2 regions of the Chloroflexus sp. MS-CIW-1 genome follow, and region 2 is predicted to be linked to the other one. Evidence: riboswitches for the same ligand, from Rfam matches in the RefSeq annotation. Region 2 holds a riboswitch; the other holds the start of a gene.
What was found. A riboswitch is a leader RNA that binds a small molecule or an ion and turns the genes downstream of it on or off. The one in region 2 is predicted to bind thiamine pyrophosphate.
Positions count from the first base shown of each region.

Region 1: it holds a riboswitch for thiamine pyrophosphate, as region 2 does, so the genes downstream of both, QTO31_RS11620 (MTH1187 family thiamine-binding protein) here and tenA (thiaminase II) in region 2, are expected to answer to the same signal.

Region 1 covers NZ_JAUBWR010000001.1:2,908,842-2,913,056, forward strand. The annotation lists gene QTO31_RS11610 (ABC transporter substrate-binding protein) at 1-627, opposite strand, end outside; gene QTO31_RS11615 (ABC transporter permease) at 627-1,445, opposite strand; gene QTO31_RS11620 (MTH1187 family thiamine-binding protein) at 1,438-1,731, opposite strand; TPP riboswitch at 1,803-1,917, opposite strand; tRNA gene QTO31_RS11625 (tRNA-Ile) at 2,280-2,354, opposite strand; gene QTO31_RS11630 (HU family DNA-binding protein) at 2,720-2,995, opposite strand; gene QTO31_RS11635 (GTP-binding protein) at 3,185-3,715, opposite strand; gene QTO31_RS11640 (DUF4388 domain-containing protein) at 3,747-4,215, opposite strand, start outside.
Region 2 covers NZ_JAUBWR010000003.1:191,132-195,346, reverse strand. The annotation lists gene lon (endopeptidase La) at 1-336, shown strand, start outside; gene tenA (thiaminase II) at 972-1,625, opposite strand; TPP riboswitch at 1,713-1,812, opposite strand; gene cynR (transcriptional regulator CynR) at 2,261-3,166, opposite strand; gene QTO31_RS17950 (protoglobin domain-containing protein) at 3,290-3,880, shown strand.

The DNA of each region.
Region 1 (4,215 bases), on a different contig from region 2:
CACAATATTCAAAGGGATACCGCGCACCTCAGCCTCTATACCAGTCCATCCCTTAAAAATCCAGACAAAATCAACCTCATCACGTTCGGTAGCGACAAAAAAATCGGAACTCCCGATGTCAACAAACCGTACCTGGTCGAACTGATCGCCAACACCCGCACACTCGAGCAACCCACGAATAACCGCTTCCTCGATTGGTGAACCAAATGCCCCATATTTTTTGCCAATAAAATCGCGTGGGCTGGTGATACCCTCTTCGACCCGACTGGCAAAACCGCTGGTATTGTGTTGAATGATAGCTGCAATAGAGACAATCGGGACGCCTTCCACCCGAGCCTGAGTGACGCCTTCCTGATACGAGATACCAAAATCGAGTCGTCCGGTGGCAACGAGTTGCTCGACCGTACCACCCTCTTGCGCACCGAGAATCTCAACCTGCAACCCTTGATCTGCATAGTAGCCTTGCATCTGCGCCACGTAGAGACCGGTATGGTTCGTATTTGGCGTCCAGTCTAATCCAATCCGCACCGTAGTTAGGGGCCGCTCAGGGGTTGCCGGTACAGAAGTAGTGGCATTGCCACAGGCCGTCAAGACGAATATCAGTACAAGTATCAGCCATTTGCGCATCAGTGTTCTCCTTTCCAGAAGACGATCTTGCGTTCGAGCAAACTTACCAGGGTAAAAAGAACGATGGTCAAAAGCGACGTAACCAGGGCAGCAACAAAGACCTGATCGGTACGGAAAGCTCGCAACGAGCGGGCGATATAGACGCCAAGTCCAGTGCTGGCGCCGATCCACTCAGCCAAAACCGCACCAATAACACTGTAGGTAATTGCCACCTTAATCCCGGTGAACATAGCAGGCAATGCGGCCCGCAACCGTAACAGGCGCAGCAATTGCCAGTAGTTTGCCCCCATCGCTTCCAGCAAACGGCGCTGATCACGATCGGCGTTCTGCAGGCCATCAATTGTGTTCACCACAATGGGAAAGAAGGTCACCAGGGCGACGACGATCACTTTTGGCAAGAGACCAAAGCCAAAACCAACGACCAAGAGTGGCGCAATCGCCACAATCGGCACTGTCTGTGAAGTAACCAGCAAAGGGTAGATTGCTCGCCGCAACAGGGGCGATGCATCCAACGCTATCCCCAAACTAAAACCGCCGATCAATGCTAAGCTAAAGCCAGGAATGGTGACGGTGAGTGTGGCCAGCGTATGACCGAGCAGGATCGGGAGACTGGCAATCAGTGTCGTTGCGATCCGTGACGGTGGCGGCAGAAGCCAGTCAGGGATGGTAAGATACCAGACGATGCCTTCCCAGAGGAACAGCAAGAGGATAACGAGTAGGATTGACGGGCCGTACTCATCCAGACGACGGCGCCATAGCGCACGAGCCGTCGTCGGCGTCGGTGGTACAGAAATTGGGGCAGCAACCTCGTCACTCATACTTCGCTAGCTTTTCGGCAATTGAAGAACCGTTCGGATCGTAGTCCACCTTAATCAGGGTAAACACACGACTGGCGCCAGCCGCCAGGACGGCTTCTTGAGCTTGCTTGATGACAGCCATAATGGCATCGTAATCACCTTCAATCGTCGTTTCCATCGGCCCGACCCGGTACGGCAGACCGCTTGCAGCCACGACAGCGATAGCAGCATCAACTGCGGCATAGGTTGTTGCCTTATCGGGCAAACCACCGGGCAATACTTCAAAGCTGACAGTGATTGAGGCCATCGTTCACTCCCTTCGATTGACGAACTCCGAAAAACAAAATACCGCCATTCCGACGGTAGGGAATGACGGTATTAAAACCCGTGAAACCTCCCTCCGCTGGCATAACCCAGATCAGGTTCAAAGGGTCAGCGGCATCTATCGGGCCGCACTCTCAGCCGGACTCTTCCGGCTCCCCCGGTTGTGCAGATGATTTTGGAAAAAATAATAGAAGGAATTTGAATGGCTGTCAAGCAGCTTGCGCAGGCTGAGGGCTGTTCAACGTTTGCACCCGACCGGCCTGGCCGGATTGCTGTGCGCTCAGAAAGATGCTGCTTCCAGCGCTGACGAGCAGGTGCTGCTCTGGTCAAAGTTGATAACATCGGCAAGCTCCTCACCTTCCCTGCATACCTCGTTCACTCCCACACGTAAGGAGGGAAAGAGAGAGTTATGGCGGACGGTTGGCAGCCACTCTTGCTGCTCGTACCCCATTTTTCAGCAACCGCATAAAGGTGAAGAGAGCACTCTCTCACTCGAATAAAAATCGGCGACAGCATTATAGCAGTCGCCTCTGGTGGGCCGCCTCGGATTCGAACCGAGAACCTGTCGGTTATGAGCCGATTGCTCTGCCGTTGAGCTAGCGGCCCGTCAGCCTTATTATAGCCGCAGATACAGCTTGCCGTCAATGCGCCACGTGGCACAGTCGGGGCTTTAGGCATTGTCAGATTTTGGTCGTGTTCGTCAGGAGATCGGTTGGGGCGCAGGCGCCGCTGCGCCCGTCCACGGGGATACATCCGTTGCACCGCTACCCACTCCGACAATGGTCGCGAGGTTGGGGCAAGGCAGTGCCTCGCCACGACTGATAGGGTTCATCCGTCGTGGACGTGACTATTTCCTCAGCGTAGTTGCGACTACGAACACAAACTGAAATGAAGATGCTTACGTACACGAAAGGGATACGGCGTTACCGCATCCCTTTCGTTGTTCCTCATATTGGTCTGACAGGCCCAGCCTAGCCCTTTACCGCTTCTTTCAACGTGCTACTGGCACTGAAGCCAGGGGTCTTCGTGGCGGGAATGCGTATCTTCTCACCAGTTTGCGGATTAACCCCATCGCGTTCCTGGCGGGTGCGTACTTCAAACGTCCCGAAACCGGTAAGTGTCACCTTCTCACCACGGGCCAGCGCCTCAGTAATCACATCGAGTGCAGCGTCAATGATCTGCTTCGTCTCTTTCTGTGAAACCTTCGCCCGCTCAGCTACCGCCTTGATAAAATCCGTCTTCTGCATTGGTGCAGTCCTCCTTAACATCCATTCACAACAACCTTTTCAGAAAGCAGTATACCGTATCTGTCAAGACCTTTATCCCTTGCTGATGCGCCAAATGGCTTTTGAAACTTATCAACCGACTTTTATGGCTTTGTAATGAGCAAAAACGATTTCTACTCATCACAAAGCCATGCCAAAAATGAAGCGCATTTAATCTTCGCTGCGCTCTTGGATTACGTAAAGTAATTCAAGCAGCACATTTTTGACGCTCTCCCGATCAGTTGCGGTACAGGGTAACACTTTAATGTGCGGTGGTTGACGCAACGCCAGACGCAACTCTTCTGGCGACCACGCATTAGGGCGATCCTGCTTATTGGCCGCAATCACATACGGTGTATCGCGGTACGAGACGAAAAAATCGATGATTCGGTTCGTCTCTCGGAACGTTTCGGGGCGCGTACTATCGACCAGGATCACCAGACCAAGCATACCTTCGGCCAGGATCTCCCACATAAAGTCGAAGCGTTTTTGTCCCGGTGTTCCAAAGAGATGGAGCACGAGATCATCAGAGATCGCGATGCGCCCAAAATCCATCGCGACAGTTGTTTCCTTCTTGATCAGTCGAGTATCGTCGGTCGCCCGGCGCTCCGTAGAGACAACCTCAATTTCCGAGATCGTCTTAATAAACTCGGTTTTGCCGGCGTTCACGGCGCCGCTGATCACCATCTTTACCGTCTGCACACAGCCCTCCGCTCCGATGCTCCGGCCCCAGCTACATGCTGCGGATCCGATTGATGATCCGGTTAACAAGGCTCTTCTTTAGACGCGGCTGTTCGACCGGTGGCATACCGGCAGCCAGCACACGCTGTCGCTTGACCAACTCCAGCATTCCGGCGGTCAGAAAACCGTAGACCGCACGGCACACATCAAAATCGCTCAACCCAGTCTTTTGAGCAATTTCAGCCAGGGTATCACGACCATTAATCCGGGCAAAGACCTTCCACTCATCAGGGGCAAGGCGCATACCCTTGAGCTTTTCCCCTGGAGGCGCCAGAAAACGAGGCACCAGGTCGGTCGATGGAATGCGATCGCGAATGCGTTCCCATTCATCGATCCGTCGTACCCCCTCCATAATCAGGTGATCAATCGAAATGGGCGTCGGCGCCAGTGGCGCATCAGGCGCCGGACGCTGATTATGCTCGAAGAGAAAATCTCCTTCGGGCCAGGCAAATAACCCGTAC
Region 2 (4,215 bases):
GCGACAGCACTGGCTTCAGCCGCAACTGGTCGTCTGGTACGCGATGACATTGCGATGACCGGTGAGATTTCGCTGCGCGGGCGGGTGTTGCCAATCGGCGGTATTAAAGAGAAGGCGCTCGGCGCACATCGGGCCGGTATTCGGACTATTATCTTGCCTAAACGCAATCTGCTCGACCTCGAAGATTTGCCCGCAGCCGTGAGTGCTGAGATGACCTTCATTCCGGTTGAGACCCTTGATGAAGTGTTAAGTATTGCCCTCTTACCGCCAGATGATGTGACAACGACCCTTTCTGTTCCTCAGCGGAGCGATGCACTGACACCGGCTGCTTCCTGAGCGGAACCCCCTCACCTTCCCCCCCTGCCCCCCTCCTCTCCCACGCTGCGGGAGAGGAGGGGGGAGATTGTGTCCCTCACCTTCCCCTTCCCCTTCCTCTTCCACGCTGCGGGAGAGGAGGGGGGAGATTGTGTCCCTCACCTTCCCCTTCCCCTTCCTCTTCCACGCTGCGGGAGAGGAAGGGGAGAGATTATGTCCCTCACCTTCCCCTTCCGCTTCCTCTCCCACGCTGCGGGAGAGGGGCTGGGGGTGAGGGCAGCCCCTCACCTTCCCCCTTCCGCTCCCACCAGGCGGGAGCGTAGGGGGGATGCGCGGAGCAGGGGCGATCCTGCGGCTGTCCAAATCACCCCTCTCCCGCAGCGCGGGAGAGGGGCTGGGGGTGAGGGCTATCCGCAGCGCGGGAGAGGGGCTAGGGGTGAGGGCAGCCCCTCACCTTCCCCTTCCTCTTCCACCAGGCGGGAGCGTAGGGGGGAAGAGCGGAGCAGGGGCGATCCTGCGGCTGTCCAGATCACCCCTCTCCCGCAGCGCGGGAGAGGGGCTAGGGGTGAGGGCTATCCGCAGCGCGGGAGAGGGGCTAGGGGTGAGGGCTATCCTTACATAATCTCCTTACGCCGCTGAACATCGCGTAAAAGATACTATGGCAGCCACTGTTCCAGCCGATACGCACTGTCCCAGAACATCCACTCGAGGCGTGATGAATAGATAAAGGCATCGCGCATGCGCTGTTGTTGAGTCGCCGAGACCTGTTCGGCGAGGTTGTTGGTCAGCGCAATTGCCTGTTTGACCACCTCATCAAATTCTTGTCCGGCGTAGGTGTCGATCCACTTCTGATAGGGGTTGTTGGGGGCTGCTCGACGGTAGATGTCGTGACCGACTTCCCGATAGATCCAGAAACAGGGCAGGAGTGCCGCCATCCCTTCTTCATAACTACGAGTAGCTACGGTAGCCAGTAAGAAATTGGTATACGCAAAGCATGCAGGTGCTTGTTGGCGGGTTGGCGTATCGATCCCAAATTCGCGGAAATAGGTGTTATGCAACGAACGTTCGACAACCGCTACCCCTTCAGCAAAGTGAACAAACTGAAGAATCGCAGCTTCGTCAGGTGATCGTCCGGCCATTGTCGCTAGCGCTCGCGCAAAATCAGCCAGGTAGAGCGCGTCTTGCTGCATGTAGAAGGCGAATTTCTCGCGTGGGAGTGTACCCTGGGCCAATTCTTCATTAAAGGGGTGCTGAATAATCGCCTTGTAGATGTCGGTAATCGATTCCCAAAGTGTTTCGGTGAAACGCATCACAATCCTCCCTGCGTCTAGATGAGGCACTTGCCCGCAGGAAGCACATTGCACGAGAGGGGAAAAGCGGCGATACCGGGGGATATTGTTCAGATCCGTTCCGATTTCCTACGCCGGCATTACCCGGATCAGGTGCAAGGGTGCCTCTCAGCCTCGCATACATCGCGAAGCGCCCCTACGGAACATTTATAATATATCCGAAGACGAGCGTGCGTGTCAAGCGTTTTTTGGGTTCTTCAGGGCTGCTCGAAGTGTTCAGGTTTTGGTTGAGTTTGTTAACGGATGTTGTTCGTACCCGCATAACGAGACCACCGGTTTGCGTCGGATGGACATGTGAGAAAAGAACCCTTTGGAAGCGGGCATAATGAGAAGATTAGGAAATGAGAGGGACTGATGCTCTTGCTAACACCCTTCCGCTTTCCGTGAAGGTGAAGAAGAACCGCGCATCCCGGCACATCTCCTTTCCCTGCCCCTAGTGGGAGATTGAAAGGGGGTTGGGGGAAGGTGAGGAGGGGAAACTGTTCCTACCGTGCACTGCGTTGACGGCATGCTGATAGCGGGTGGAACAACGTGCAACCGTGGGGTTGCGAAAGACATTCCCTGGCGAACACCGACAAAACCCAAAAACGCTGGTGTTAACCTCTAATAAATGCTGTTAACCCGCTTACGGCGAGTCTATCGTGAACCATTGCGACAAATGCCTGAGTTGCCGCACAACGATAGCCGTGGTGGCGGAAGAGGAACCCAACCGTTCGTCGTGGGGTTGGGTCTACAAGTGGAATGCCAATAAGGTCGGGTTGATTACATAACACGAAAGAAGGTAACACAGTAGCCACTGAGAGTTGCCGTACCGCAGCCAGAATATTGCTAATCGTATTCATTTCGACCAGTACCTGTGGCTCTATTCCTGCCGTGTGGGCGCAACGATCCCACAACCGCCGGGTACAGAATGCAGGCGAGAGCAGGATCAACGGCTGTTGGTGTAACGCCTGTACCGGTACTTGCGGAAGATGTGCCCACGGATGCTGCCTGCCAACGATCAGAACCAGCTCTTCCGTGAACAAGTCTTCACCTACAATTCCACTCGTCTCAGCAGGAGTGAAACTGATACCAAGTTGTAGTCGGCCTTCGGCTACACCCTGCTCAATATCGCTGGCCGCTAACTCTTCAATGTGTAGACGAATAGCTGGATAGGTTGTGGCAAAAGCCGCGACGAGATCTGGGATCAGGTAGGCGTTCACCGTCTGTACCACACCGATCTGTAGAACCCCCCGTTGTAAACCGGCCAGTTCAGCAAGTGCGGTTTGCGCTTCCGCCAATTCTTGCAAGGCACGACGAGCATGGGTGGCGAGGATTTCTCCAGCGGCAGTCAGGCGAATGCGTCGTCCGATTCGTTCAAGTAGCACTGCGCCGATTTCCTCTTCGAGCAACTTGATCTGTTGCGATAGAGCCGGTTGTGAAATGTAGAGCTTTTCAGCGGCACGGGTAAAGTGTCCTTCATCGACGACAGCCAGGAAATAACGTAGTTGGCGAAGTTCCATAGTCTGATAAGTGTAACTTATTGAAAAGATAAGAACCTTCTATTTTACTTATCATCATAGCGCGTCTAGACTGATCTTGTCAAACGCAGGATAAGGATTAAGAACAAACCAGGGAGGGTAGCGATGAGTGATGTAAGTATTCCCGGCTACACATATGGTACGGCGGCAGTAGCCCAATCGCCGATCAGTGAGGAAGAATTTGCTTTGCTGAAACAAACCGTGTTGTGGAGTGATGAAGACGAGCAGTATTTGCGCATGGCGGGTGAGGTGCTTAAAGACCAGGTCGAGACGATCCTCGATCTGTGGTACGGTTTCGTCGGTTCACACCAACATCTGCTCTACTATTTTACCGGTCCTGATGGTCAGCCAATCGAACACTACCTGGCACGAGTGCGTCAACGTTTCGGGCAGTGGATCCTCGATACGTGCCAGCGCCCTTACGATCAGGATTGGCTGAACTATCAGATGGAGATTGCGCTCCGTCATTACCGTACCAAGAAGAATCAGACCGATGGCGTGTCGTCAGTACCGATGATTCCATTGCGCTATATGATTGCCTTCATCTATCCCATTACCGCGACGATCAAAGATTTTCTCGCTCGTAAAGGGCATTCGGCTGCCGACGTGGAGCGTATGCATCAGGCATGGTTCAAGTCGATTGTCCTGCAAGCAACGTTGTGGAGTTATCCATATGCTAAAGAAGGCGATTTCTGAGCAGAGACCGCGATAAATCCCTTGTCGGACGTGATACGGGTGTGATACCATTCTCCCCTGCCAATGCCGTATCCCTGGCGGTCCTATCCCTCCGGCAATGCCGACCCTCGGCGGTGTCGGTAAGGGTTATCGTCTAGGTCTGAGGTGTTTCAGTTATTATGTCCGTCCCCGCAACCGGAGGGATGGGCGCCGACCCCGCCTTCACCGGTGTGCTTAGACGCTCACCGCTCTTGCCCGTCGCACACCACCTAACGTCCGCCGGAAGCCTGCGTCCCCAAGGCACGCGGTGAATAGTGGAGCTTATTGTGCGCGGACGAACAATCTTCATGAATGAA